Regions from separate parts of the Paraglaciecola psychrophila 170 genome, predicted to be linked through region 1. Evidence: predicted binding sites of a transcription regulator. Region 1 holds the regulator's gene; each other region holds the start of a gene.
The links. Region 1 encodes MetJ, which represses methionine synthesis genes. Its sites were predicted from a motif close to TAGACGTCTAGACGTCTA; they were not measured.
Positions count from the first base shown of each region.

Region 2: a site for MetJ is predicted at 3,568-3,585, ahead of metK (methionine adenosyltransferase). Genes of this name have one in related genera too.
Region 3: a site for MetJ is predicted at 1,453-1,470, ahead of C427_RS15265 (homoserine O-succinyltransferase). Genes of this name have one in related genera too.

Region 1 covers NC_020514.1:4,941,637-4,951,887, forward strand. Annotated here, with positions in the region: gene metF (methylenetetrahydrofolate reductase) at 1-633, opposite strand, end outside; gene metJ (met regulon transcriptional regulator MetJ) at 777-1,109, shown strand; gene C427_RS21705 (glutathione S-transferase) at 1,179-1,859, opposite strand; gene C427_RS21710 (HD domain-containing protein) at 1,969-2,550, opposite strand; gene C427_RS21715 (c-type cytochrome) at 2,611-2,937, opposite strand; partial or broken gene C427_RS21720 (protein adenylyltransferase SelO) at 3,004-4,453, shown strand; gene C427_RS21725 (EAL domain-containing protein) at 4,552-7,398, shown strand; gene ribA (GTP cyclohydrolase II) at 7,542-8,159, shown strand; gene C427_RS21735 (DUF3300 domain-containing protein) at 8,281-9,681, shown strand; gene C427_RS21740 (GNAT family N-acetyltransferase) at 9,751-10,056, shown strand; partial or broken gene C427_RS21745 (IS256 family transposase) at 10,106-10,251, shown strand, end outside.
Region 2 covers NC_020514.1:1,411,447-1,421,697, forward strand. Annotated here, with positions in the region: gene C427_RS06110 (LysR family transcriptional regulator) at 1-765, shown strand, start outside; gene C427_RS06115 (hypothetical protein) at 790-1,098, opposite strand; partial or broken gene C427_RS28750 (IS5/IS1182 family transposase) at 1,335-1,625, shown strand; gene metK (methionine adenosyltransferase) at 2,340-3,485, opposite strand; gene tkt (transketolase) at 3,754-5,751, shown strand; gene epd (erythrose-4-phosphate dehydrogenase) at 5,861-6,871, shown strand; gene C427_RS06145 (phosphoglycerate kinase) at 6,916-8,079, shown strand; gene C427_RS06150 (fructose bisphosphate aldolase) at 8,174-9,073, shown strand; gene C427_RS06155 (hypothetical protein) at 9,189-9,527, shown strand; gene C427_RS06160 (methyltransferase domain-containing protein) at 9,743-10,251, shown strand, end outside.
Region 3 covers NC_020514.1:3,485,416-3,495,666, reverse strand. Annotated here, with positions in the region: gene C427_RS15280 (DUF2802 domain-containing protein) at 1-207, shown strand, start outside; partial or broken gene C427_RS15275 (IS30 family transposase) at 307-1,274, opposite strand; gene C427_RS15265 (homoserine O-succinyltransferase) at 1,535-2,455, shown strand; gene C427_RS15260 (homocysteine S-methyltransferase family protein) at 2,497-3,567, shown strand; gene metH (methionine synthase) at 3,577-6,240, shown strand; gene C427_RS15250 (DUF938 domain-containing protein) at 6,269-6,859, shown strand; gene C427_RS15245 (GNAT family N-acetyltransferase) at 6,890-8,053, opposite strand; gene C427_RS15240 (regulatory protein RecX) at 8,185-8,415, shown strand; partial or broken gene alaS (alanine--tRNA ligase) at 8,633-10,251, shown strand, end outside.

The DNA.
Region 1 (10,251 bases):
AGGCAATATTCCTGGCACGATATCTAAATCAATCCCTGCTGCCGCGGCGCGATCACGAAACCTTAAAAACACTTCAGCATCAAAGAAAAACTGGCTGATCGCTTCAGTCGCACCAGCGTCAGCTTTACGCTTTAAATTAAGTAAATCGAATTGGCTATTTGGCGCTTCTGGGTGTTTCTCAGGATAAGCGGCGACGGCAATTTCGAAGTCTGCCACCTCTTTTAACAATGCTACTAAATCAGATGCGTAAGACTGAGGCTTTTCAACACCTTCAGGTAGATCACCACGCAATGCGACGATCTTTCTGATCCCACTTTGCCAATAGTCCTTGGCAATCTCAATGAGTTCTTCACGGGTTGCATCCACACAGGTCAAATGGGGCACAGCTTGAATACCTGTCTCAGCTTGAATACGTTTCACCACATCATGGGTTCTGTCTCGTTCACCACTATTCGCACCATAGGTCACTGACATATAAGACGGTTTTAGCGGCGCTAAACGCTCTACCGATTTCCACAACGTTTGTTCCATTGATTCGGTTTTAGGTGGAAAAAATTCAAACGATACATCAATCCCTTTCACCTCTGATAATGATTGATTTAATGCATCTATCCCTTGTGCGTAAGACGCCATGGGTAACTCCAAATTATTTAGCCGTTTAGACGTCTAAAATAAACTTTGAACGTAAAGCCGTCAAGATGTTTAGCAGTCTATCATTGACCTTTTGCCCGTATTGTTTAGAATTTCAATGCATAAGAAAGACAAAAGATTGAAAAATGGCAAATTTAACAAAATGGAACGGTGAATATATTCATCCTTACGCAGAACATGGTAAAAAAAGTGAGATGGTGAAAAAGGTCACAGTATCGATACCACTCAAAGTATTAAAAGTACTCACCGACGAGCGTACTCGTCGTCAGGTGAATAATTTACGGCATGCAACTAATTCTGAATTATTATGTGAAGCATTTTTACATGCTTTTACAGGTCAACCCTTGCCAGATGATGAAGATTTAGGGAAAGACAACACCCAGCTTATCCCCAAAGAAGTCAGAAAACTGATGATGGAGATGAACTTATCAAAAGAAAAAGATGAAGATGAAGACTGAATATTAAAAAGTAGACTCTAAAACAGCAAATTTCATTCACAAACTGAGATTTACGACTCTACCTCTATCTTAAACATAATCATATTTCCCTCCTTTTTCTAAGGCCGCTTGATAAGCAGGTCTTCCATGGAATTTATTAACGAACTTATTAATATTTGGGAAGGTTTTAGTATTGCCTCGTGCCACTGCAGCCTCAAGTGGAAAACTCATTTGTATATCTGCACCTGATAGTTCTGCACCTGCAAACCAAGCGTTATGCTCTAAGTGACTTTCAATGAAATCCATGTTTTTGGCAATAATCGGTCCGTAATAGGCTGCCATTAATTTATCCACAATCTTATTGGCAATTATTTTAACAAAGAATGGTTTGGCATTTGTTCTGACTCGATCCAGCACTAGCTTAGCTACTAAAGGCGGCATTAGCGTGCCTTCAGCAAAATGCAGCCAGTATGTATATTGCCTATGTACCTCAGTACCTCGTTGCGGATCAGTTAACTGCCCTGCAACTCCCTTTTTATAATAAGTCCCGATTAAATATTCAATTATGGCACCTGATTCAGCCACCGTGATATCACCATCGGTAATTATCGGGGATTTACCTAGAGGGTGGATTAATGTCAGGGTATTAGGTGCTAGATTGGTTTCACTGTCTCTATGATAAAGCTTTACATCATATTCTAGTTCAAGTTCTTCTAGCAGCCACAATATACGTTGCGAACGGGAGTTGTTTAAATGGTGGAGTACAATCATCGAGCCTTCCTTAATAACAAATCATGCACTTGTATACGCCTATACATTGTCTAAGACCACTTTAATAGAAAAATTTGCATATATGTGTAAAATTTATTAATACTCTTTTCTAGAGTCTCAAACCTACCCGAACACCTGCATCTATCACTTGCTGTTTTATCCATTGCCACAATTGCGGGTTAGCCTTTTCGATAGAGGCATTTTTAAGTAATATTTGGCTGACAGAAACATTGTGGTCAATCCAGCTTTGGCAGCCGTTATGTAAGTTTTGTATCACAGGCATTAATCTATCAATAGCCTTGGAGAATTGAGCTTCTGGGGTTTGAGCTTGTTCAAATTCGATCCACAGTTTGAGAAAAGATGTTGCTTGTTCTGTGGGCAAAATAGCAAAAATTCTTTGCGCCGATACCAATTCATTTTCATAGTCATCGTGATTAGCATCGTAAGCGAATTTATCACCCGTATCGATTTCAACGATGTCATGCAACAACAACATAGTCACCACTGTGAGTGGGTCTGGATTTTGAGCTGCATAAGGTAAAAGAGTTAAAGCTAGTAAAGCAATTTGCCAGCTATGTTCAGCGCTATTTTCATAACGTGTGAAGCCAACGGGCTTAATTTTACGCTCAACATTTTTTAATTTTTCTATTTCAACTATAAACTGGGTAATAGCTTGAAAATTTTCAGTCATTTATTACTCGCTAAGCTAAGGGCGGTGATCATATTTTGGTGTATTGTGACTACACTTCGTTTATTTGCCTGCTGGATCTAAACTCGCATAATATGCAGATAGATTAGCAATATCGGTATCACTTAAGCCGGCAGCCATAGGCGACATCACCATGTTTTTGCGGTCTCCATCACGAAAAGCTTTAATTTGTAAAACCAGATACTGCTCTTTTTGCCCAGCTAAGTTAGGATACATAGGGATCATAGAAATGCCTTTGTTGCCATGACACGCAGCACAAGTCGCAGATTTAGATTTACCTGCTGCAACATCTGCTGCAAACACAGGTTGTGAAAGTAGCCCACCAGCAGCGAAAAGTATTATTAATATATTATTCCGAATTTTTTTCATGTTTGAACCTTAGCGTTATACCCAAATGCATGAGTGGTAAATTAGTGTTATCAAATGAGCGTACATATGAAGTTAGACTTCTCTTATGCTGAAGAACTTACTGCACTGGGTAGTGAAGTCAAGCCAATTAAGTTGATAAATTCACGCTTAGCCGTTTTTAATCATAGTCTTGCGACAGAATTAAACCTCCCGAGTGAATGGCAACACGAGAATCATTTATTCAAAGCTTTATTCATTGAAAACGGCACATTAAATCGCAATTCTATGGCACAAAAATATGGCGGACATCAATTTGGACACTGGAACCCAGAACTAAGCGATGGACGTGGACTCTTATTGGCAGAAACCATAGATGACCAAAACAACGATGGGATTTACATCTCAAAGGAGCAGGACCCACTCCCTATTCAAGATTTGCTGACGGGCGAGCGGTATTACGTTCGACGATAAGGGAATACTTAGCCAGTGAAGCATTACATTATTTGGGCATTCCTACTTCACGGGCATTATGCTTAATTGTCAGTGATGAACCTGTATATCGTGAAAAACAAGAGCATGCTGCCAAGATGATCCGTGCCTGCCAGAGTCACCTGCGTTTTGGACACTTCGAGTACTTTTATCACAGTAAACAACCTAAAAAACTACAAAGCTTATTTGATTATTGTTTTAAATATCACTTAACCGAGTGTGCCCAAGCAGAATCCCCCTATTTAGCCATGCTTCAAAAAATTGTGCATGACACAGCCCTGTTAATTGCAAAATGGCAAGCTTTTGGCTTTAATCATGGTGTAATGAATACCGATAATATGTCTATTCATGGCATTACTTTCGATTATGGCCCCTATGCATTTCTAGATAATTTCGAGCCTGGTTTTAACTGTAATCACTCCGATCCTCAAGGCCGGCATTCCTTCGATAGCCAACCGGGAATAGGGCAGTGGAACTTAAATGCATTAGCACAGACATTCACTCCACATCTAGAAATAGAACAAATAAATCAAGCCCTTAGAAATTATAAGCCAACATTGCTAAAAGAGTATTCAACACTAATGCATAATAAACTAGGTCTTTTGCCTGGGGCATTATACGGCGATGCTAACTCACATATCATCAACACTTGGTTAGATATTTTGGCGGTAGAAAAAAAGGACTACTCTGAAACGTTTAGGCAGCTGTGTGAGTTTGATACCCTCGGGGACAATCAAAATTTGCGTAATCAATTTATTAATCGTGAAAGATTTGATGAGTGGGCTAAACATTATATTTTAGCCTTAACGGAGCAAGGTATGAACCCAACACAAAAACAATCGCAAATGCGCCAACACAACCCACATATTGTGCTGCGTAATTATTTGGCTCAGGAAGTGATTGACCGGGCAGAAAAAGTGATTTTAAGATGTTTCACCAGTTTATTGGGACGCTGAAAAAACCATACGAAAATATTCAGAAGTACCAAAAGTTTTCTGTCCCCTCACCCCGTTCGGGGAAAAATTTAGAAATATCTTATAGTAATTAGACATATTATCTTTGTATTAGCTAAGATTTTTTTAAAAGTAGTGGTATTAATATTCAATATACGCCAACGTATATGATGCTCATATCTTCAGGACAGCCATGAAATCACTCTACTCAATTGGTTTAATGTTATGTTTATTAAGTGCTCTTTGGCACTCAAAAAACATTGCATCAGAGCAAGTAGTGATATCACAACACAACTCCCATATAAATTTACTTAGTCAAATTGACTGGTTGATCAAAGAAAAAAGTATGCAGTTGTCAGACATTCAAAATTTACAAGATTGGCAAACTAGCTATATTCCCAATCAAGTAAGCCAAGATAAAAGCTTGTGGGGGAGGTTCAACATTGTGTTTGATTATCCAGAAGAGGAACAGTATTTTTTGACGGTTGGCAACCCTCAACTGGATTATGTAGATGTTTTTTTACTGGATGAAAAAGACCGTATCTTAGGTTCTTATTTAATGGGTGGTAATCGAGATTATTCTAAACGTCCTTTCAAACACAGATTATTTATTACCCCAATCAGTGCAGATCAACAAACGGTAACAGTTTTTTTAAGAGTTAACGACGATGGCCCATTGGTTTTCCCTGTAGACCTAGACAAGCAGTCATCATTGGTCGAAAGAGAACAATTACTGTTAGCAATCATTGGTTTTATTAGTGGTGGCCTTGCTTTACTGGCTTGTTATTTTTTGATTACTTATATCTTTATGCGCAGCCCCGTACGTTTTTGGTTTGCCCTTTCTAGTGCCGCATTTTTATTGTTGTTTTTAAATACTAAAGGCGTGTTGGGTCAAATCACCGGGATCACTGCCTACATATCTAATCTCAGCTGTGCATTGCTTGGATTGTTGTTATTAACGTCAGCAAAAGTTACTTTTGCAATATTAGAAAAAGTCCCAACAGTCTGGCGCTATGCTTTATATAGCTTTGGATTTATTACTCTGGGTATGGCTTTTTTCTCAAATAGCGCACAGCAAATCACGTTTTCAGCGCTAATGTCGGCTCTATCAGGATCACTTATCGGTATACTCGCATTTTTCTATCATAAACCCGATAAAAAAATAGCTAACTTGGTTTGTTTGTTGGGGCTAGCCTTTATCGCCATAAGTGGCTTTGTCCAGGTAACGTTATTTCTATCTGGCATGCCATTAACGCAAAAAGCCTCTTTGATTTTTACGGTGTTAATCATGATAGGCATTATGTTAATCGCACTCGCTATTGAAGCGCATGAGCGGGTATTAACATACCGTCACAACATACAACAACAGTTAGCAATTAAAGATTTACAACACTTTTACGACTTATTCAGAAATTCCGCTGAAGGCTTATATACTTCCAGTCTGGACGGTCGACTCATCACTGTTAATCCTGCCATGTGCAGCCTGTTTGGTTATGCAGACGAGACTGAGATGTTAAGGGAAGTAAGTAATGCCGATCAGTTTTATGCCAACCCTCAAGATCGCGCAATCATGCTGGGAGAGATACATAAGGGCGGTAAAGTCATTGGCAAAGAAATAAAAGGTGTGCGTAAAGATGGCAGTGAATTTTGGTTTTCAATCTCAGGGCAAATTAAGCAAGAACACGAGAAACAGTACCTGTTTGGTTCCATTTCAGATGTAACTGAGCGAAAGCAATCAAATATTAGTTTGGAATATTTGGCGACACACGATTCACTCACGGGGGTCTACAATAGACGTGAATTTGAACGTCAACTGCAAAATGGTTTACTTAAAGCGCAAAATCAAAACAGTGATTTAACATTACTTTACATGGACTTAGACCAATTTAAGGTAGTTAACGACACCTGCGGACACAAAGCGGGCGACTTGTTAATCAAACAACTATCACAAAAACTTGATGCGGTAGTGATGGAAAAAGGTATTTTGGCAAGACTCGGCGGTGATGAATTTGGTGTATTGCTTGAAGGCGATAATGCACAAATGGCTTACTTACTGGCCAACAAATTACTCAATGCAGTGCAAGAATTTCGTTTCATATGGGAAAATCGAATCTTCACTTTAGGTATCAGTATTGGCCAAGTGCCTTGGCAACCGAATATTTATTCGCCAGAGCAATTATTAAGCATGGCTGATTCAGCCTGTTATTTAGCCAAAGAGCGTGGCCGTAACCAAATACATACTTATTCAGCTGAAGATGAACACATGCAGCGCTATGAGTCTGAAATGTCTTGGGTGTCACATATTAATCATGCTCTGGAAAATGATAGCTTTGAGCTGTATTACCAGCATTATCAAGCGCTGAGTCGACGTGCAGAAGGACATCACTATGAAATATTACTTAGAATGCGCGATCAGGAAGGCAAGATTGTCTCTCCCAGCACTTTTTTACCCGCTGCGGAACGTTATAATCTCACTGCACAAATAGACCGTTGGGTAGTTGAGAATTACTTTCGCTGGTTGGCGGATAACCCCCAGCATAATGCTGAACTAAGTCGAGTAAGTATTAATTTAAGTGGTCATTCATTAGCAGATAAAGAGCTTAAACTATTTGTTTTGAATGCTTTTGAAAAGTACAAAGTCCCTTACAAAAAAGTATGTTTCGAAATTACTGAAAGCATGGCCATTTTAAAGATGGATGAAACCTTAGAGTTTATTAATACCTTCCACAAATTGGGCTGCTTATTTGCTCTAGATGATTTTGGTAGTGGATTTTCTTCTTATGGCTATTTAAAAAACCTGCCCGTTGATCAAGTCAAAATAGATGGTAGTTTTGTAAAAGACATACTGGTTGACCCTGTAGATATGGCTATGGTTAACTCAATTAAAGATGTGGCTAAAGCAATGGGAATGGAGACCGTGGCCGAGTTTGTTGAATCAACTGAAATAATGGTGGAGTTAGGTAAAATGGGTGTTGATTTTGCCCAAGGGTATGGCGTTGCTAAACCTCATGCACTGGCTGACTTTACTCAGCATAGATAAATGAAAGCTATTGTAAAAGATTGAATCATGCCCATATAGTGAAACATATTATAAATAACGCGCACACAAACACTAGTGTTTGTGTGCTAGTAAATGGGCAAATCGCCTGCAACTTCCCTTTAATTAAGTACGTTTTACAAAATATGAAGCCTAAATTAGACCAATATCAATATGTTAGTTCGGCCAAGTTACCCACTCACTGGGGTAAATTTTACATCCATGGTTTTATTGATAATAAGCTAGCGCAAGAACATGTCGCTCTTTCATACGGAGAATGGGACCCAGACGATGTGGTACTTATTCGTATTCATTCCGAGTGTTTGACCGGTGATGCATTGTTCAGTTCGCGCTGTGATTGTGGTGCTCAACTTGAAAAAGCGTTAGAAAATATTGTTCAGCAAGGCAAAGGAGTATTGTTGTATTTGCGTCAGGAAGGCAGGGGCATAGGTTTGCTCAACAAAATTCGTGCTTATCAATTACAAGATGAAGGTATGGATACTGTCGAAGCAAATGAGCACTTGGGCTTTGATGCTGATATTAGGGATTATGGTATTTGTAAATTGATGTTAGATAAATTGAATATTAAAAACGTCAACCTCATGACTAACAACCCTAAGAAAAGTTTAGCCCTAACTAATATGGGCATTAACGTGGCGCAACGCACTCCTATTGATCACGGAATAACCGATGATAATCGAAATTACATTCGTACTAAAACGGAAAAGTTAGGTCATCAGTTCGATAAACATCTTCTCAAATAATGCCCCGTCAGTGAATATTCAGCCATGGTTAAGGCTGACAGTCGTATAACTCAATCTACCGTCTTAAATGTTGCCTACACCTTTGGGTACACTGGATTTTCGATTACGGAAGGAAAGGGTTATGCGAAATCAAACCAAGTACCTATATATCTATTTATACGTTGTATGCTTATTAGTAGGCAATGTCCTGCAGCTTGCTCAAGCGCAAGAAAAAGTCAGTTCAGAAATATCTGAAGCTGCGATACTTGATCAAGCACAACTCGATCAAATGTTAGCGCCAATTGCCCTTTATCCTGACACTTTACTGTCACATATTTTAGTCGCATCAACCTACCCTTTAGAAGTGATCCAAGCCGCTCGTTGGCGCGCAGTTAATACAGACCTAGATGAGCAACAAGCTTTAAATGCAGTGGAAGATAAAGGCTGGGATCCTAGTGTCCAAGCCTTGGTGCCGTTTAATGACTTATTACAGAAGCTCAGTGAAGACTTGGACTGGTTACAATCTTTAGGTAGTGCGTTCTTAGTGAATGAACAGCAGATATTAACAAGTGTCCAAAATTTACGTCAAAAAGCCTATGAGCAAGGTAACTTGACTGCTAATGACTATGTCAATATACAACAAGAACAAGGTGAAATAGTCATAGAAACCGTGCGTAAAGAAGTAGTCTATGTACCCTACTATGATACGCGCGTTGTTTATGGAAATTGGTGGTGGCAAGACCATCAGCCATACTATTGGCACAGACCCAGTCACAGCATTTTTAATGCTGGTTTGTATTGGAGCACAGGGGTTTACATTCGCCCCAGTTTTTATTTTGGTGGCTTTCATTGGCGTAATCGTCATGTAGTCGCTAACTATCACTACCGCAGTCATTCAGACAGATACTGGTCAAATAATCACAATAATCGTCAAGTGGTTCGAGTTAAAGAATACCCTCGCTGGAACCATAACCAACAACATAGACGGGGTGCACAATATCGAGTTAACGGTCAACGTATTGTGCGTAACATTAGTGGTGGCAGTAAAAATAAAGTTTACCATCAGATTGATAAACAAAGAGTTTTGAACATTAACAGCTATTCGAATAAACAGAGTAAAAACACTGCTAAACGTTTCAAACAAGCCCTAAGTAAGCAACAGTCTGTTGATCATACAAAAACGCTTAGGTCGAATAAACAGTCGAGAAACAAACAACGGGGTTTAATTCAAAAACAAGCTCAAAAACAAAGTCAAAGTGGAAGCCAACAGAGGCAAAAGCAAAGCAATCATTATCGACCTAAAAAAACAGATAGGGCAGATACACCGAAAATGAACATCGGAAAATCACAAAGATCCCCATCGTTAGAAGTGCGAAACAACAAAGTAAGGCACTTTACAGCCGACCCTCAAAATAAAACCCGTACTTACATATCGAAAAACAACAGCAGTCCTAAAAGTAGTAACGATCGGGCTAGTTCACATAAGCAAAACAAGTCCAGACCAATAAAAGTTTCGCGTCAAAATAAGATTAAACAAAGATAACTCACTGTTGAAAACAATAATCTGCTCACGTTATTATTCTTAAAGTATAAAATAATAATGTGAGTTTTTTTGAGAATACAAATAGATGACTTAGCCCACCCCAAGGTAGCAGTGCTGTTGCAACAACATTTAGACGATATGTATGCCACCCCGCCAGCAGAAAGTGTACATGCATTGGATTTAGAAACGCTTCGTAAACCGGATATCACGTTCTGGACAGCTTGGCAGCAACAAGAGCTATTAGGCTGTGGAGCATTGAAAAGCCTAAGCACTCAACATGCTGAAATTAAATCCATGCGCACCGACCGAAAGTATTTACGTAAAGGGGTCGCCGCTCGGACACTTGAACACGATGCTGTAACGAATTTTGTGTAACTGCTTATCATAAATTACTCTATTGAGAGTTAAGGATAGGCAGATGCAAATGAACAGAAAAGAACTTGAAGCTTTCGCTAAAGAAGCGGCCAAAGGCATTAAAACCCCAGAAGACTTAAATGATTTCAGCCGAATGCTAAGAAAATAACCGTTGAGGCTACATTAAACGCTGAGATGGAAGAGCATTGAGGCTAC
Region 2 (10,251 bases), 1.9 Mb from region 1:
GTAAGGGCATCGAGAGGTTTAACTTTGACGCCATTTGCAAAAAAATATGCAAATCAGATAATGGGGGTTGTATCAAATGTAGAAGCATTTTATCAAACTATGCAACCCCCTGATTTTTTACAACAACGAGACAAGGTAACTATTTACGGAACTGAAATAGTAGAAGCTCTTTTGATGCCATCAGTGCTTAATATTATCGCTAGCGAAGCGCCTAATGTAAAAATCATTATGTTCAATACTAGTGGGCGATTACCTTTGAAGGAGTTAGAAAATGGGACATGTGATATTGCAATTGCAGGCTTCTTTGAAAATATTCCAACTAGCTTCTACCAAGAAAAAATAATGGAATATGAATTTGTTGTGTTAGCCAACAAGCAAAACGAACACATTGGATCAGAGCTCACTCTTGCTGCATTTCTTCAATGTAGGCATGTAATGGTTACTTTGACAGGAGCATTGAATGGGAGCATTGATACTGCTCTGGAGTCTTTAGGTGAAAAGCGAAGGGTGCTTGCTGGCTACTCGAGCTTTCTAGCCCCGCAGATTCTCTTAAGGAAACAGAAAAATATACTGTTTGTTTGTGCAAGGCCTTTGGCAGTATTAGCCGTTCAGAATAACAAAGACCTTATAATATATAATAGTCCTGCAGCATTACCTAAGATTGAATTAATCCAAGTATGGCATGAAAGAACTCATAACGACCAATTACGGAAGTTATTAAGGGAAAACTTAAAAAATATCGCATCGAAAGCCAGTTGGAAATAATTAAACGAATAGTGAGAAATATTCTTATTTATCTAGCATGTAATCTAAGTCTAGAAAACCTAGGTTAAATGATTGTAATATGTCATGAGTAGGATTTGTAAAGATATTATTAATAAGCACAAATAGATAAAACGTCATAATGTCGCCGTTGCTTACTAAAGTGATACGTTGGGCGTTGCGAAAACTATTGATCACCTTCGGGTCTAAGTTCTGGGTTTTTATGATCAAACAAGCATAATGTTGTCGCCGATTAAATCGCTGCTCCACTATCATTATATGGTCAGCTAAACCATAGAGCAAACGTGATAGCACACCATATTTTACCCCAATCAAGAACATAAACTCCCTTACTTCACGACGTGCTTGATGATTTTGTTACTGAAGATAACTCTGTTCGAGTTGAGGTTATATTGATAGATAATTTAGAACTTAAAATATGTGAATTTAAACGTGTGATTACCAAGAGCAAAGACCGTTCAGGTTATCATCCAGCCATCCTGTTAAAACTCACTATCTATGATTATCTCAATCGTATTTAATCTTCTCACCGCTTAGAAAAGAGTCATCGCAACGTTGAACTGATGTGGGTGTTGGGTCGATTAATGCCAGACTTTAAAACGATTGCTCATTTTAGAAAGGAAAATGTCAAAGGCATAGATGCTCTATGTCGTCAGTTTGTAGAGATGGGTTGTCAGATGATTATATTCTATGTTCCACTCTTCGCTATTGATGGAGGCAAGTTTAAGGCGGTCAATAACAAGGACAGTAATGTCAGTCGTAACAGTACTGTATTCGGGAAATACGCTGTTGAACATTTATTCGGTGACCTTAAATGTGGACGAGTGCGACGCTCTGCGTAATGACACGTAAACGTAATTTGTTAACCAAAATGAGTATCGATGTGCTGACATACAACTTGATAAGCGTGATATCGACAATAGGATTGACAGGATTGATATGGGCTATGCTGGGCCAGGGTAGTTATCCTTTTGAATGACGTATAAAGCATTAGAAACAGCCACAATTACCATCCAAAAGTCTATTCAAGCTCTAATCTTCAATCTCAAATAAATATTCAACACATCAACTCCCACGCTAATGATGTGAATGAAGCTACCTTAAATTGGTATTCAAAATAGATTTGTCAGAGCCTAAGTCCATCACTGCCTTTTAAGACTAGACTTTAGTGTCAGTAAAGTGTTTAAAGCTACCCTTCTGATGCGAACTAGTTTGGAATTTTAAAGTTTTAAAGTTTTAAAATTATGATGTTTAGAATTTTAGAGTCATAAGATAGGTGTTTAGTTACAATCTTTAATCTGAATAGCTCACTTTTTGATGGCATCACCTATGCCTGTGAATAACAATTTGCAGCGTTTAGTTGCGTTATCAGCAGGTTGACTGAAGAAAATAAAGTCGCCACACAGTGACGATTTTTTCAGTGTCAGGGGGCCGGTGTACTATGAGCTAGCTAGATGCCAACCATAGTTTGTGAAAATGCAACACCCCAAATTCATTACTTTAAAAATACTAAAATACAGCCCCATTTTGAGGCTATTTTGATCTGAGCTGACTCTCTAGATACTTGCTTTGAGGCGTTCAGCAACATCTGTTTTTTCCCAAGGAAATTCTTCTCTGCCAAAGTGTCCGTATGCTGCGGTGGCTTGATAGATGGGTCGCTCTAAGTCGAGCATTTTGAGTAGTCCGTAGGGTCTAAGTTCGAAGTTGTCACGAACCAACTTAACCAATAATGCATCTGAAACTTTTCCTGTGCCAAAGGTATCAATATTGATGGATGTTGGCTCTGCTACACCGATGGCGTAAGACAACTGGATTTCGCATCTGTCGGCTAATCCAGCTGCGACTATATTTTTTGCAACGTAACGTCCAGCATATGCCGCTGATCTATCCACTTTTGAAGGATCTTTGCCAGAAAATGCGCCACCGCCATGTCTTGCCATACCGCCGTAGGTATCAACAATTATTTTACGACCGGTCAAGCCACAGTCGCCCATGGGGCCGCCAATAACAAACCGACCTGTGGGGTTAATAAAATATTTGGTTTTGTTGCTAAGCCATTTTTCAGGTAATACTGGCTTAATAATTTCTTCCATCACGGCTTCACGAAGATCTGCGGTGCTGATGCTTTCATCATGTTGAGTTGACAACACCACCGCATCAATAGCCACGGGTTGATTATTTTCGTAGATAAAAGTGACTTGGCTTTTGGCATCAGGCCTCAACCAGTTTAAGGTACCGTTTTTACGTAACTCAGACTGACGTTTTACCAAGCGGTGAGAATAGGTAATCGGTGCAGGCATCAACACATCTGTTTCATTACTGGCATAACCAAACATTAAACCTTGGTCCCCTGCACCTTGCTCTTCTGGTGAGGTGCGGTCTACGCCTTGATTAATATCAGGTGATTGTTTACCAATGGCATTTAATACTGCGCATGAGTCTGCATCAAATCCCATATCTGAATGCACATATCCGATTTCTCTAACTGTTTTGCGGGTAATTTCTTCTATATCTACCCATGCCGAGGTTGTAACTTCGCCACCTACTAACACCATACCTGTTTTGACAAAGGTCTCACAGGCCACTCTTGCCTTAGGATCTTGGGTTAAAATGGCATCTAAAACTGCATCAGAAATTTGATCTGCAATTTTATCAGGGTGTCCTTCAGATACAGATTCAGAAGTAAATAAATGTGAGGTCATAAAAGCACCTTATGTCAGAGTCGTTGTACGAATTAATACGTATATTTTAACTATTCAAGTACAAAATACCAGTCTTTACTTCTAGACGTCCGAACGTCTATGAATTTTATTCTGCTAAGGTGTAAACAAAAGTCATATGAAAATACTCATTCATAGAGTATTTAAGATTGCAGTTACATGCTGGCTAATACAAAATGTATAGCTAACTAAGGTGTCTTTAGCGAACAGTTACGGATACCCATAATTATTGGATCAGTCAGGAGACCACATGTCGTCATCACGTCGAGAACTCGCCAACGCCATTCGCGCCCTTAGTATGGATGCCGTTCAACAAGCTAACTCCGGTCACCCAGGTGCACCCATGGGTATGGCTGACATCGCGCAAGTGTTGTGGGCAGATCATATGCAACATAATCCAAGCAACCCAGATTGGGCCAACAGAGATAGATTTGTATTATCTAATGGCCACGGTTCGATGTTGATTTATTCTCTTTTACATCTGACTGGTTATGCATTACCGATTGAAGAGTTAAGAAATTTCCGTCAATTGCATTCAAAAACGCCAGGTCACCCTGAATATGGTTACGCACCGGGTATTGAAACTACCACTGGACCTTTGGGACAAGGGTTAAGTAACGCAGTGGGCATGGCGATTGCTGAAAAAACCTTAGCCGCACAGTTTAATCAGCCAAATTTTGATGTAGTTGATCATTTCACCTACTGCTTCTTAGGTGATGGCTGTTTGATGGAAGGTATTTCTCACGAAGTATGTTCTTTAGCAGGTACATTAGGTTTAGGTAAGTTAGTCGCATTTTGGGATGACAACGGTATCTCAATTGATGGTCATGTTGAAGGTTGGTTTACTGATAACACTCCTGCTCGTTTTGAAGCCTATGGCTGGCATGTCATTGCCGACGTAGACGGACACGACTCTCAAGCTATTGCTGATGCGATTGCCGCTGCTAAAGCTGAAACGTCTAAGCCAACACTCATTTGCTGTAAAACTATTATAGGTTTTGGCTCACCGAATAAATCGGGCAGTCACGACTCTCACGGCGCACCTTTAGGTGTAGAAGAAATCAAAGCTGCGCGCGAATTCCTTAACTGGCCTTACGCCCCTTTCGAAATTCCTGAAGATATTTATGCCGGTTGGGATGCAAAAGCGTCGGGTGCTGCAAAAGAACAAGCTTGGAATGATAAATTTACTGGATACCAACAAGCACATCCAGCATTAGCTGCAGAGTTAACGCGACGTTTAGCCGGTGACCTACCCGCTGATTTTTCTGAAAAAGCGGATGCCTTCATTCAGCAATCACAAGACAAAGCTGAAAATGTAGCTAGCCGCAAGGCTTCACAAAATTCAATTGAGACCTTTGCTACATTGTTACCTGAAGTGTTAGGTGGTTCAGCTGATTTAGCTGGCTCAAACCTTACTATTTGGTCTGGCACCAAAGGCATTTCAGCCGATGATGCTAGCGGCAACTACATATATTATGGTGTGCGAGAGTTTGGTATGAGTGGCATCATGAATGGAATTGGGCTGCACGGTGGATTCCGTCCATTCGGCGCTACCTTCTTAATGTTTATGGAATATGCACGCAACGCAGTGCGTATGGCGTCATTGATGGGTATTCCAAATATCTTTGTGTATACCCATGATTCTATTGGTCAAGGTGAAGATGGACCTACTCATCAACCTATCGAGCAAATAGCTAACTTACGCCTTACTCCAAACTTAGCTACATGGCGTCCTTGTGATGGTGCAGAAACTGCGGTTGCATGGAAATCAGCGCTAGAACGTAAAGATGGCCCATCTGCATTAATCTTTAGTCGTCAAGGTTTGCCTGCGCAACCACGAAATGCTGAGCAACTTGCCAATGTTGCTAAAGGTGGTTATGTATTGAAAGAGTGTGCAGGTACCCCTGATGTTATCTTAATGGCTACTGGCTCTGAAGTAGGCATCACGGTTGAAGCCGGGGAGCAATTATCTGCTGCGGGTATGGCAGTGCGCGTTGTGTCTATGCCAAGTACCTCCGTTTTTGATAAACAAGACGCTGACTACCGCGAGTCGGTATTACCTAAAGTTGTGACTAAACGTGTTGCGGTCGAAGCGGCCCATGTCGATTTTTGGTATAAATATGTTGGATTGGGTGGCGCTGTTGTGGGCATGTCCACCTTCGGTGAATCTGCACCGGGTGCTGCATTGCTGAAGTACTTCGGTATCACCACAGAAGCAGTAGTGAAGGCCGCTAAAGGCTTAAACTAAAAACTTCTTTCATAACAAAGGCGCTTTTTAGCGCCTTTGTTATGAAGTATTGCTCATTAGAAAAAGTGTCAGATGGGATGGCTCATCTTGAATCAAATTAAAGAGTGTTATGTTACGAATTGCAATTAATGGTTTTGGTCGTATAGGCCGTAACGTTGTCAGAGCTTTATATGAAAGTGGCCGCAATAGTGACATTCAAATTGTGGCGATCAATGAGATAGCCGAGCCAAAAGGCATTGCACACTTGCTCAAGTACGACACGTCCCATGGGCGCTTTGGTTTTTCTGTCGATTTACAAGCAAAACGTTTGATTGTTGCAGGTGATGAAATTCTGCTGTTGCAGCATGAAAACATTGCTGATCTTCCTTGGGATCAGCTTGATATTGATTTGGTGCTCGAATGTTCTGGTGTACATAATGATAGAGCATCTGGCCAAGCGCATTTAGATCAAGGTGCTAAAAAGGTGTTGTTTTCGCAACCTTGCGGCTCAGATATGGATGCCACCGTCATTTATGGGATCAACGATCATCAATTAAAAGCTGACGACTTAATCGTATCCAGTGGCTCCTGCACTACCAATTGCATTGTGCCGGTGATCCAAGTGTTAGATAACGCTTTCAACGTGCTAAGCGGAACGATTACTACTATTCATTCCTCGATGCACGACCAACAAGTGATTGATGCATACCATACAGATTTGCGGCTTACTCGAGCAGCCAGTCAATCGATTATTCCTGTCGATACCAAGTTGGCGATAGGAATAGAGCGGATATTACCTAAATTTGCTGGTAAGTTTGAAGCTATAGCGGTGCGAGTACCCACTATCAATGTTACAGCTATGGATTTAAGTGTCACTTTAGAAAAACATGTGTGTATTGATGAAGTGAATCAAGCGTTAAAACAAGCCCGAGTAGGGCGCTTAGAGGGGATTTTAGACTACACTGAAGAACCTTTAGTGTCGGTTGATTTTAATCACGATCCTCATTCTTGTATAGTAGATGGTAGTCAAACACGTGTTAGTCACAAACAACTAGCTAAAACTTTAGTCTGGTGTGACAACGAATGGGGTTTTGCTAATAGAATGATTGATAATGCTATTGCCATGTTCAGCATCCAATAAAGCAAGTTAAGCAAAGTAACGAAGTATTATTTACAAGGTAAATTATGTCCATATTGAAGATGACCGAGCTTGATTTAGCCGGTAAAAGAGTATTAATTCGTCAAGATTTAAACGTGCCGGTAAAAGATGGCGTAGTGACCTCTGATGCGCGTATTCGAGCTTCACTACCGACTATCAAGGCTGCTTTAAAACAAGGTGCTAAAGTGATGATTATGTCGCATCTAGGTCGCCCTACAGAGGGTGAAACTGCAGCGGAACTTTCATTATTACCGGTAGTAAATTATCTAAAAGAAAAAACTGATCTGAACGTACGCCTATCGACAGACTATTTAGATGGTGTAGATGTTAAGGACGGTGAAGTAGTGGTCTTAGAAAACGTGCGATTTAATGTTGGCGAAAGTAAAGACGATGAAACCTTAGCTAAAAAATATGCGGCTTTGTGCGATATTTATGTAATGGATGCATTTGGCACTGCCCATCGAGCTCAGGCTTCTACTCACAGTGTTGGGGTATTTGCGCCAGTTGCATGTGGTGGCCCTTTACTTGTAGGTGAACTTGATGCTTTGGGTAAAGCACTACATAATCCAAAACGTCCATTGGTGGCAATAGTCGGCGGTTCAAAAGTATCAACAAAGTTAACGGTATTAGATGCCTTATCTAAAATTGCTGATCAGTTAATAGTCGGTGGTGGCATTTCAAATACCTTTATTGCTGCCCGAGGCTATAATGTAGGCCGCTCGTTACATGAGGCGAACTTAATCCCAGAAGCGAAGCGTTTAATGGACTCCTTAGATATCCCAGAAACGGTGGATGTGCGCGTCGGCAAACATTTTAATGAGTCAGAGCCTGCGGTGATAAAAGATGTCAGCGAAGTGCAAGATGACGAAGAAATCATGGACTATGGCCCACAAACAGCTGAAAACGTGGCTGCAATTTTAAAAGGTGCTAAAACTATTCTATGGAATGGTCCTTGTGGTGTTTTTGAATTTGATAATTTCGCTAAAGGTACTGAAGTGGTAGCGCGAGCTATTGCTGCTAGCGATGCGTTTTCAATAGCGGGTGGCGGTGATACGTTAGCGGCGATTGATAAATGGAATTTAAGTGACCAGATTTCATATATTTCTACTGGGGGTGGTGCTTTCCTTGAATTTGTTGAAGGTAAAGAGCTACCTGCTGTGGCAATGTTAGAAGCTAGAGCAGCTAAATAGCTAATCGGCACACGAGCTTTACATTATAATACCTTGAACTCTACGAGTCGTTAGACACATCGGCTTACAACACAATAAAAAAGGAGTGCTGCACATGGCAACACAAGCCCAACAAGATATGCTTGCAAAAATTAATAACCAAAATGGATTTATCGCTGCATTAGACCAAAGTGGCGGCAGTACACCTAAAGCTTTAGGTTTGTATGGTGTAGATGAGTCTGAGTATCAAGGTGATGCAGAAATGTTCGCTAAAGTTCATGAAATGCGCACTCGGATTATAACTTCAAGTGTGTTTAACGGCGAACGTGTATTAGGCGCAATTTTGTTTGAAGATACCTTAGATAGAGATATTTTAGGTCAAAGTACCTCTAGCTACTTATGGAACGTCAAACAAGTCGTACCTTTCTTGAAAGTAGACAAAGGCTTAGAAGCGGAAATTAATGGTACACAGTTGTTAAAAGCGATGCCTGACTTAGATAATTTATTAGCCAAGGCCAACGCACAAAATGTGTTTGGAACCAAAATGCGTTCTGTGGTTAAGCTGGCAAATTCACAAGGTGTTGAAGCGGTGATTGCACAGCAATTTGCAGTCGCTAAACAAATTTTAGCTGCTGGCCTTATGCCAATTATTGAGCCTGAAGTGGATATTCACAGCCCTGAAAAAGCGGCAGCTGAAGCCTTACTTAAAGCGTCAATCCTTAAACAGTTGGATGATTTAGCGGCCAATCAGCAAGTGATGTTAAAATTAACGTTGCCAGAGACTGCTAACCTCTACCAAGACTTAGTTAATCATCCTAAAGTGTTAAAGGTTGTAGCATTATCTGGCGGTTATTCAAGAGATGAAGCTAACAGCAGATTGACAGAAAATAATGGCATGATTGCTAGTTTCTCCCGTGCACTTTCCGAAGGTCTGAGTGCCAAACAAAGTGATGCTGAATTCGACGCAACGATGGATTCGTCTATCGAAAGTATTTATCAAGCTTCTAAAAGTTAGTTATATTTCATAATAAAAGCGGTCGGGTGTATGCCCGACTTTTTTTTGCTCGGAAGATTGAGTTGATTAGGCTATTATTTATTTTTTGACCTTCACTGGACGAGAACTGTTTAAGATGACCCACGATTTGCCACTACCTCTTTATAAAAAACTAACGGTGACATTTAGAGTTGAACCCGGATGTTTGGGCCCTGATGGTATTGAGCATATTGAAGGTTTTTGTAAGTTTGCCAAAAAAGAAGTGGCCAGACTAGACTCAGATTTTGTGCGCTGGGTCATCACTCCCCGTTATGATAAAACACTGCTCGAAACAGAATATAAAACTAACAATAAACGTCTCGATCATGACAAAGCTGAAAAATACCTAAGGGTATTTGGTAAAGAACTTGATGATTTTGAAGAACATTTGCAAGACAAATTATCGTTATTAATTGATCAATATCTTGGTCGTTAAGGACAAACTAATTTTAATCAATCACTACTCACAGGTACGGCAACCTTCACCTTTTTTAGTTAGTCACAAGGTTAGTTTTCACAAAATCACCACGAAAAGTAAGAAGATTGCTTCATTGCCGGTCTATGCAATTGAACTGATATTATAAGCAGTTTACATTGTTAGTATATTCTGTGTTTAAGACTGCTTAGTTTACCCGAGGAAATAATCACCCAATGCATGATGAAGTGAAAAACTATTATGGACGAGTGTTGCAAAAGTCTGCTGACCTGCAAACAGATGCCTGCTCGACTGAAGAGGTGATGCCCGAGTTTGTGAAGCGCGTACTGTCCAATATTCATGATGAAGTGTTGATCCGTTATTACGGCTGTGGGTTAGTGTTACCGCAAGAACTTACTGGAAAACGCATCCTCGATCTTGGCTGTGGTGCTGGTCGTGATTGTTATGCTTTGGCGCAATTGGTAGGTGAAGAAGGCGAAGTTGTGGGGGTTGATATGACCGATGAACAACTTGCGGTGGCTGAGCGCCATGTTGAGTATCACCGTGAAAAATTTGGTTATCAACGTGCCAATACTCAATTTAAAAAAGGTTATATTGAACGTTTAGATGAGTTGAATTTAGCCGATAACAGCTTCGATATTATTGTATCTAATTGCGTTATTAACTTATCACCAGATAAAGAAAATGTGTTAAAAGAAGCTTACCGAGTATTAAAGCCTGGCGG
Region 3 (10,251 bases), 1.5 Mb from region 1:
AGTCGCGTCAAAGATCTGGTTCAGCAAGTCGATAATTTACAGTCAACTCAGCAAAACTTCGTCGAACAAGACTCGCAAAGTCGCTTTTACAGCAAGGGTGCAAAACTTATTCATGAAGGTGCTAGCCTTGAGGATTTGATGCGTGAATGCGATATGCCCGCGGCAGAGGCTGAACTTCTCTTTAATCTACACAATAATCAAAGATAAATTCCCATAACTTTAAATGTGTCCAATATTAGTCTTGTTGATTAGTTCAGATTCCATATTTTTGCGATTTGGCAGATTCAAGTTTGAAGTGCATAACCTCTAAGCAGCTATAGCCACCATGTGTTCAGCCATTAGTTTGGCTGGCGTTTTATAATTTGGTTTCTTTCTTGGTCTGTTATTGAGATTGACTATTACATCTTGAACGGCTGATTGCGATACCTTTTTAAAGTCTGTTGATTTCGGCCAATATTGTCGTAATAGACCATTGGTATTTTCATTCAAGCCTCGTTGCCACGAACAATAAGGGTCTGCAAAATACACATCACATTTCAAACTTTCAGTCATCTGTTCACGGTACGCAAACTCTTTACCATTATCCGCTGTAATCGTGAGTACAGCGCTTTTAAACGGCGCTAACAAGGCGATGGTGGCTGCTGTGACTGTTTTTGCTGACTTGTCATCTACACGTCTCGAAACGGTAAAACTCGTTTTGCGCTCTACAATCGTGACCAGTGCGCCACTGTGACCTTTGCCAATAACGAGGTCAATTTCCCAATCACCCATTCTACTTTTATCATCAACAACGTGTGGACGCTCATCGATACTTATACGGTTCTTAATAAACTCTCTGCCAGCTTGTTTATCCTTACTACGTGATTGATAAGCTTTACCTTTCCTACGTAAATGTTGGAATAAATAACCACTATTTTTTGTCAGACCAAATGTGCTGATAAATAGTTTCATAACTAATGTCGATGCTCTGGTCCTCCCTAAGCCACCCAGACACCTGCTCTGGACTCCATTTCGTAGTAAGTTTGACTCAATTAATGCAATGAGTGCTGTTGTCAATTTAATGGCTTTACAGCGACTAATCGGCGTGTGTCTGTCGATGTTTGAGCTTGCTTAAAACGATAGCCTCGTTTGCCTGTATTACGGGAAAACTCCCTGCTAATGGTTGATTGACTAACCTTTAGTTGTTTGGATATTTTATTTTGGCTCATTCCTGTTTTACTTAAAGCATAAATCTGGCATCGTTGTTCATAGGTCAGTTGTTTATATGTTTTCAATGTTGCATCTCTTGCCGGAGAAAAAGCGATTAGCATATATTCAGCTGACCGTCTTTTCTACCCGTTCAAGTTATGCACTTATTATTTGAATCCAAGTTTTGATTTAATTAGAAAAATGCATTTTACGAGCTCTTTGACCTGTCTAAGACTAATTTTTACATTTTTATATTTTTTCATTTAGACGTCTAGACGTAAAGATGTTGACTTTTTTAGTGTATTAAGCCAAGTTTGTTGACAACATTTCCAGTCTTAGATCCTATATGCCGATTAGAATTCCAAGTAACTTGCCTGCACAAAATGTGCTCGACAAAGAAAAAATCTTTGTTATGGATACCCAGAGAGCCGCGACACAAGATATTAGACCTATGGAAGTGGGTATCTTGAATCTAATGCCGAATAAAATGGAAACTGAAGAGCAATTTTTACGTCTACTCTCGAATACACCTTTGCAAATTAATATTGATTTAATTCGTATTGATAACCAAGCACCTAAAAATACGCCCGCGGCACATATGGATAATTTTTATGTAGAGTTTGATGATGTGGTCAATAAAAAATATGACGGGTTAATTGTGACTGGTGCACCGCTCGCGCACCTTGCCTATCAAGATGTAAAATATTGGGAAAAGATGACGGTTATTATGGATTGGGCCCGTCGAAATGTGCAGTCTACTTTATTCTCATGTTGGGCGGCTCATGCAGCCATTTATCATTATTTTGGTAAAAACAGGCAACTTCGGGAGCATAAGTTGAGTGGTGTTTATCGGCATTTTGTGCAAAATGAGCATGATGAATTATTGAGAGGTTTTGATCCTGCTTTTAATGCACCACAATCACGATTTGGTGAAATAAGCATGGCAGACTTCGCTTCTATACCTGGACTGAATGTATTGGCTAAGTCAGATGAGGGTGGTGCTTATATAATTGCTTCTGAAGATAAACGTTTAGTGTTTGTTACTGGGCATCCTGAGTATGATTCTGAGAGTTTAAAACAAGAATACCAAAGAGATTTATTAACTAATGGTCAACCGCAAATCCCAGTAAACTACTTTATTGATGATGATCCCACTAAAGAGCCTATGGTCAGTTGGCGAGCTCATGGCAGTTTATTGTTTACTAATTGGTTAAATTATTATGTTTACCAAAATACCCCTTATGACTTGGCTCAACTTTCTGAGTAAAAAAGTGTATTTATATAGCGAAGTAAAGAAGAGGAATGACATTGAGTCAGCGAATTGTCCCAAAACAACTTGAAGTGCAACTGATAGAAGCAGCAAGTAAGCGTATTTTGTTACTTGATGGTGCCATGGGCACAATGATCCAAGAATATAAATTTGAAGAAGCAGATTACCGCGGTGAACGATTTGCTGAATGGCATTCTGATGTCAAAGGTAATAACGATTTATTAGTACTGAGTCAGCCCCAGATCATCTACGACATTCACTGCGCTTACCTTGAGGCGGGAGCCGACATTATTGAAACTAATACCTTCAATGCCACTTCTATTTCGATGGCCGATTATAATATGCAGGGGTTGGCAAAAGAGATAAATGTCGAGGCGACAAAATTAGCCAGAAAAGCGGCAGACAAATTTACTGGACAAACACCTGACAAACCTAGATTTGTAGCAGGTGTGTTAGGGCCTACTAGTCGCACAGCCTCTATTTCACCTGATGTAAACGACCCCGCTAAACGTAATATTACTTTTGATGAGTTGGTTGAAGCTTATATTGAATCGACCCACGGACTGATTGAAGGTGGTGCAGATTTGATTATGGTGGAAACCATTTTTGATACCTTGAATGCTAAAGCTGCGGTGTTTGCGATACAAACAGTTTTCGACCAGTTGGGTTATAAGTTACCAATAATGATTTCAGGCACCATTACCGACGCTTCTGGTCGAACATTGTCTGGTCAAACGGCCGAAGCTTTCTATTATTCGATGAATCATGTAGAGCCGTTTTCTTTTGGCCTAAACTGTGCATTGGGCCCTGACTTATTGCGTCAATATGTGGATGAAATATCTCAGATAGCTGAATGTTTTGTTTCCGCACATCCGAATGCAGGTTTACCTAATGAGTTTGGTGAATATGACATGCAAAGTGACGAAATGGCTGCGCACATTAAAGAGTGGGCAGAGGCGGGATTATTAAACATTGTGGGTGGATGTTGCGGCAGTACACCAAAACATATTGCGGCCTTGGCTGATGCGGTAAAAGATTACGCGCCTCGAAAAATAGTAAAACGAGAGGTGAAAATGCGCCTGTCTGGTTTAGAACCTTTTGTCCATTAGGCGGTTGTGATGAGTGAAAATGAAGTAGATATTGAGCAACCCATTCTTGTCGTCGCGAAGACCTCAGCGAATTTTATCAATGTGGGTGAACGAACCAACGTTACCGGCTCTGCGATGTTTAAGCGTTTGATCCTAGACGATGATTATGAAAAAGCCTTAGATGTTGCTCGTCAGCAAGTCGAAAACGGTGCACAGATCATAGATATCAATATGGATGAAGCCATGTTGGACTCTGAAGCAGCCATGACACGATTTTTGAACCTGATTGCTTCGGAACCTGATATTTCTCGGGTGCCTATCATGATTGATTCATCCAAATGGACGGTTATTGAGGCAGGTTTAAAGTGTGTGCAAGGTAAAGCCATTGTTAACTCTATTAGCTTAAAGGAAGGTGAAGAAATCTTTCTGCATCAAGCTAAGCTGTTAAAGCGTTATGGTGCTGCCACAGTAGTGATGGCATTTGACGAGAAAGGTCAGGCTGATACTGAAGATCGTAAATTCGAGATATGTGAACGTAGTTATAAACTACTCACTGAAAAAATCGGCTTTCCGCCACAAGATATTATCTTTGACCCAAATATTTTTGCAGTAGCCACAGGGATTGAAGAGCATAACAATTATGCTGTCGATTTTATTAATGCAACTCGGCGTATCCGTCAAAATTTGCCCCATGCTCACGTATCAGGCGGCTTATCCAACGTATCTTTTTCTTTTCGTGGCAATAATCCTGTGCGCGAAGCGATGCATTCGGTATTTTTATATCATGCTATTAAAGCCGGTATGGATATGGGCATTGTGAATGCCGGACAACTCGAAGTGTACGACCAAATCCCCCCAGAGCTGAAAGAAGCTGTGGAGGACGTGATCCTCAATCGTCATGATCAAGCCACGGATAATCTTTTAGAACTAGCACCCAAATATCAAGGTGACGGTAAGGTTTTGGTCAAAGATAACCTTGAATGGCGTGAATTTCCCGTAAATAAACGTCTTGAGCACGCTTTGATTCGGGGTATCATGGACTTTATAGAGGAAGATACCGAAGCGGCTCGCCTTGCAGCAGAAAAACCATTACATGTCATTGAAGGGCCATTGATGGATGGCATGAATGTAGTTGGGGATTTGTTTGGTGAGGGAAAAATGTTTTTGCCGCAAGTGGTTAAATCTGCCCGCGTGATGAAAAAGGCAGTTTCTTATCTTAATCCCTATATCGAACTTGAAAAGGACAAAGGTAGCAGTAACGGAAAAATTTTGTTGGCCACAGTAAAAGGTGACGTTCACGATATAGGCAAAAACATTGTGGGCGTTGTGTTGCAATGTAATAATTTTGAGATCATAGACCTTGGGGTGATGGTGCCTTGTGCAAAACTATTGCAAGTGGCCAAAGATGAAAATGTCGATATGATTGGCCTATCCGGGCTGATTACACCCTCTCTTGATGAAATGGTCTACGTGGCCAAAGAAATGCAACGGCTAAATTTTGACTTGCCCTTATTAATTGGTGGTGCCACCACGTCTAAAGCGCATACCGCAGTAAAAATTGAGCAACATTATCAACACCCAGTGGTTTATGTGCCTAATGCTAGTCGCGCAGTGGGAGTGTGCCAAAAACTGATCACTGCCGAAAATCGAGCTATATACGCAGAAGAACTAAAACTCGATTACGAAAAAGTACGCGAACAACACGCTAAGAAAAAGCCGCGCACTCGCCCCGTAACGTTAGAGCAAGCCCGTGCCAATGGTTTTAATTTTGATTGGGATAATTATCAGCCACCTGTCCCCAATATGTTGGGGGTGACGGCAGTAAGTGTTGGACTGGCAGAGTTAGTTGATTACATAGATTGGACGCCCTTTTTCCTAACGTGGTCTTTAGCGGGAAAGTATCCGCGCATTTTACAGGACGAAGTAGTTGGCAAAGAGGCACAGATTTTATTTGCTGATGCCCAGGATATGCTAAAAATATTATGTGATAACCCCAAGCTCAAAGCGAGTGGCGTTATTGGCATTTTCCCCGCTAATCGAGTGCATGATGATATTGAAATCTATGCTGATGAAAGTCGCAGTGAAGTGGTTCACATTGCTCACCATCTTCGTCAACAAACCGAAAAGCCTAAAGGGGCAAACAATTGCTTAAGTGATTTTGTTGCACCTAAATCTTCTGGTAAAGCGGATTACCTTGGTGCATTCGCTGTGACTGCAGGTACTTGGGAAGATGGCTTTGCCAAAGAATATGAAGATGACGGTGATGATTATAATTCCATCATGGTTAAATCCCTTGCGGATAGATTTGCAGAAGCTTTTGCCGAATATCTACATAAAAAAGTGCGCAAAGAGATATGGGGTTATGTCCCCGATGAAACGTTGTCAAACGAAGATCTTATTCGTGAAAAATATCAAGGTATACGACCAGCCCCTGGTTACGCTGCTTGCCCTGAACATACCGAAAAACAGTTGATTTGGGATTTGTTGGACACGGAGAAAAACACCGGTATGAAATTGACAGAAAGTTTCGCCATGTGGCCTGGCGCCGCGGTATCTGGATTCTACTTCTCGCATCCAGGATGTCGTTATTTTGCAGTGGCACAAATACAAGACGATCAATTACTCGATTATGCTGCTCGCAAGAGTTGGGACAGGCTAGAAGCTGAAAAGTGGTTGGGGCCTAACCTTCAATAGAATAATAAAAAAGTGGATTGCTAATAACATGTTCGATAAACCTTTCAGCCAAGCGTGCGAAAATAATAAAGAACCTATTTTAGAAGTATTGAAAAGGGTTTTGGTTGATAAAACCAACCTCTTAGAGATTGGTTCTGGGACCGGTCAGCATGCCGCGTATTTTGCCCCTAGGCTCAGACATTTAGAATGGCATACTAGCGATATGCCTGATAAACACCTTGGTATTGCAGCGTGGTTAGAAGAGGTAAAGGTTAATAATTTGCATGAACCCCTGTCATTCACTATCGGCGCTACCAGCGCCTGGCCACTAACCAATACTGATGCCGTGTACACAGCTAATACCACACATATTATGCAACCATTAGAGTCACAACTTATGATGCAATTAGTGGCCAATAATTTACCTATTGATGGGATGTTTTGCCAATACGGCCCCTATAATTTTCAAGGGCAATATAGCAGTGAGTCTAATCAATCCTTCGATCAACATTTAAGCGAGCAAGGTTGTGGTGGTATTCGTGATATTGATGAACTGACTCTTTGGGCTATACCTCTGGTTCTCATTGAGACAATCCCAATGCCAGCCAATAACTATATGTTAGTCTGGCAAAAACAGTAATTGGCGTCCGATGCATTAAACTTAGCTCACTTACAATTCTGATCGTTTAAAGGGTAAAAGTTTTTCAGCATTATTCTTGTATTCTTCTATTTGAGTGTTTTCTTGTTCTATAAATCGTTCAACGGCTTCGTGGAATGCCAACTCTTTAAGTGAGTGGTTTGAGTAACAGTAAATAGGTTCAAAGCCTCTCAATATCTTATGTTCTCCTTGAGTACCTGGATTAAATTTAGCGATGTTTCTTTCAATGCAAAATTCGATACCCTGGTAGTAACAACACTCAAAATGTAAGTTGTCAATATCCTCTAAAGCACCCCAGTAGCGGCCACAAAGTTGGTTCTGATCAAATACAAATAGTGCGCTGGCAATAGGTTGGTTATCTTTTAATGCGATCACCAGCATTAAATTGTGATGCAAGTCTCTAAAAATTTGTTGAAAAAAGGCTTCAGTCAAATATCCATCATGGCCACTGCGTTTTAAATAGGTTTGTTTGTAACAATCATAAAAAAAATGCATTTTTTCTGAAGTCAAATCTTCGCCATGCAAGCGAACCACTTTTATTCCTTGTGTAGTAACTTTAAGGCGCTCTTTCTTAACACTTTTTCTTTTACGTGAATTAAAATACGTCAAATAATCTTCAAAAGAAGAATATTGACGATTGAACCACTGAAATTGCACCGCGTGACGTTGAACTTGGCTATGCTCATGCAGTAACTGACTCATATCTTGTTCCACAAATAACCAGTGCATCGAAGACATACCGTACACAGCTAATTGAGCCATAATTTCCTTGCATAAGACGGGTAACAGTTGTTGTTTATCTACCTTAATGTCGAGCATTAACCTAGCACCAGTCACTGGAGTAAAAGGTATTGCAGTCACTAATTTAGGATAATAGTTAACACCGTATTGTCGGTAAGTGTTTGCCCATGCAAAATCAAATACATATTCTCCGTAACTATGGTTTTTTTTATATAAGGGTAATATGCCAACAGGCTCGGAATTTTGATAAATTAATAAATGAAATGGTTGCCATCCCGACTTTCCTCCAACCGATCCCGAGGTTTCTAGGGCGTGCAGAAAAGAATACTGGCAAAATGGACTATTGCCATTGGCTAAATCATCCCAGACTGTTTGACCGATTTTTTCAATTGAGGTGTTAAATTTGAATGTGTATTTTGAGTTTGATAATGACAATTTAGGGTCTAACCTTTTGCTAAGTTTACTTGACTAATATGGCAGAGAACGATGTTAAAATCATTAAATATACCGTCACGAGGTTATTTTCTTAGCGCGAGCGAAGTCAACATGAATTGCTTGAGATGCTATTGCAACGTCAATTATTGCCCTATCTGTACATTGATACATTTAATCAGAATAATCTGCAAAGTAATAAAAGGTTTTCAGAATCTTTGAACCGCGGTCGGTTGAATAAAGGTATTGGCGAATCAAGAGTATGTAATGAATTACAAAAATATCAAATCTCTGCAGTAATAGTGGCTTCAGCAATGCGTGAACTGAGTATCGATGAGTTTGAATTAGCTATCAAAGTATTTTAAAGAGCAACAAAAACAGCAACTATTTTTTATATTATCGTGGTTTTATACATGAACAAATTAGCTATGCGATTGAATCATCTAAGATTAACGCTACTTAGTGCTAACACTAACCTTAACAAAAGTTCACTAAACTGATATCTTTGGCGACATAAGCATTACTTATGCCGCTTTTGGGCATTTTTTAACTCCAATAATTATTAATATTTCAGGATTGTAAATGAGTAAAACAACCGCCGAAATCCGGTGCGCATTTTTAGATTTTTTTGCCGCAAAAGGACATCAAAAAGTATCCAGTTCATCTTTAGTTCCTGCAAACGATCCGACACTTTTGTTTACAAATGCTGGAATGAACCAGTTTAAAGACGTATTTTTAGGCAGCGAAGCCCGTAGTTATAATAAAGCAACATCTTCACAACGCTGCGTGCGAGCCGGTGGCAAGCATAATGATCTCGAAAATGTAGGGTACACTGCTAGGCATCACACTTTTTTCGAAATGTTAGGTAACTTTAGTTTTGGTGATTACTTTAAAACTCAAGCTATTCAATATGCTTGGGATTTTTTAACCGAAGAATTAAAGCTTTCTAAAGACAAATTGTTGGTCACTATTTACCACGATGATGACGAAGCCTTTGATATATGGTCAAACCAAATTGGCTTGTCAGAAGATAAAATTATTCGTATTAGCACTTCAGACAATTTCTGGTCGATGGGAGATACCGGTCCTTGTGGTCCTTGTTCAGAAATTTTTTATGACCATGGTGAGCATATTTGGGGCGGACCTCCAGGCTCTCCCGAAGAAGACGGCGATCGCTTTATCGAGATCTGGAATCTGGTCTTTATGCAGTTTAATCGTCAAAGTGATGGGACTATGCAGCCATTACCTAAACCTTCTATAGATACGGGCATGGGTTTGGAGCGTATTACTGCCATCTTACAAAATGTGCATAGTAACTATGAAATTGATATTTTTCAGAACTTAATTGAAGCTACCGCCAATATTGTTGGGACTGACGATAGGCAAGATAAATCTTTACGGGTTATTGCTGACCATATTCGTTCTTGTAGTTTCTTAATTTGTGACGGTATTATTCCCTCAAATGAAGGCCGTGGATATGTATTGAGACGTATTATCCGCAGAGCAGTAAGGCATGGTAATAAACTCGGTGCCAGTGGCGTATTTTTCTATCGGTTGGTGTCGGCCCTAGAAACCCAAATGGGTGAAGCCTATCCTGAGCTAACTGCCAATCGTGAGTTGATAGAAAAAGTATTAAAAACTGAAGAAGAGCAGTTTTCTCGCACCCTTGAGCGTGGCATGAGTATTCTGAATAATGCTCTTAGCGAGTTGACATCAGATGTGGTACCGGGCGAACTCGTATTTAAGCTTTATGATACCTATGGCTTCCCAGCAGACTTAACTAATGATGTAGCTCGTGAAAAAAATCTTAGTATTGACGAAGAAGGTTTCCAAGCTGCTATGGCGGCTCAACGAAAACGTGCGCAACAGGCTAGTCAATTTGACACTGATTACAATGAACTACTAAAGTCTAATTGTGCTTCTGAGTTTACTGGTTATGATAAGTTAACAAATCAGGCCAAGATTGTTGAATTGTTTGCCAACGGTCAGGTAGTAAATCAATTAAGTGATGCTGAAGAAGGCATTGTTGTTCTTGATAAGAGCCCCTTTTATGCAGAATCAGGTGGTCAAGCTGGAGACACCGGTGTACTTAAAACTGCTAATGGCAATTTTATTGTAAGGGATACGGTTAAGCTGGGTAATGCTATTGCGCACAAAGGCACAGCTCATTCAGATTTTAAATTGGGTGATTTGGTGCAAGC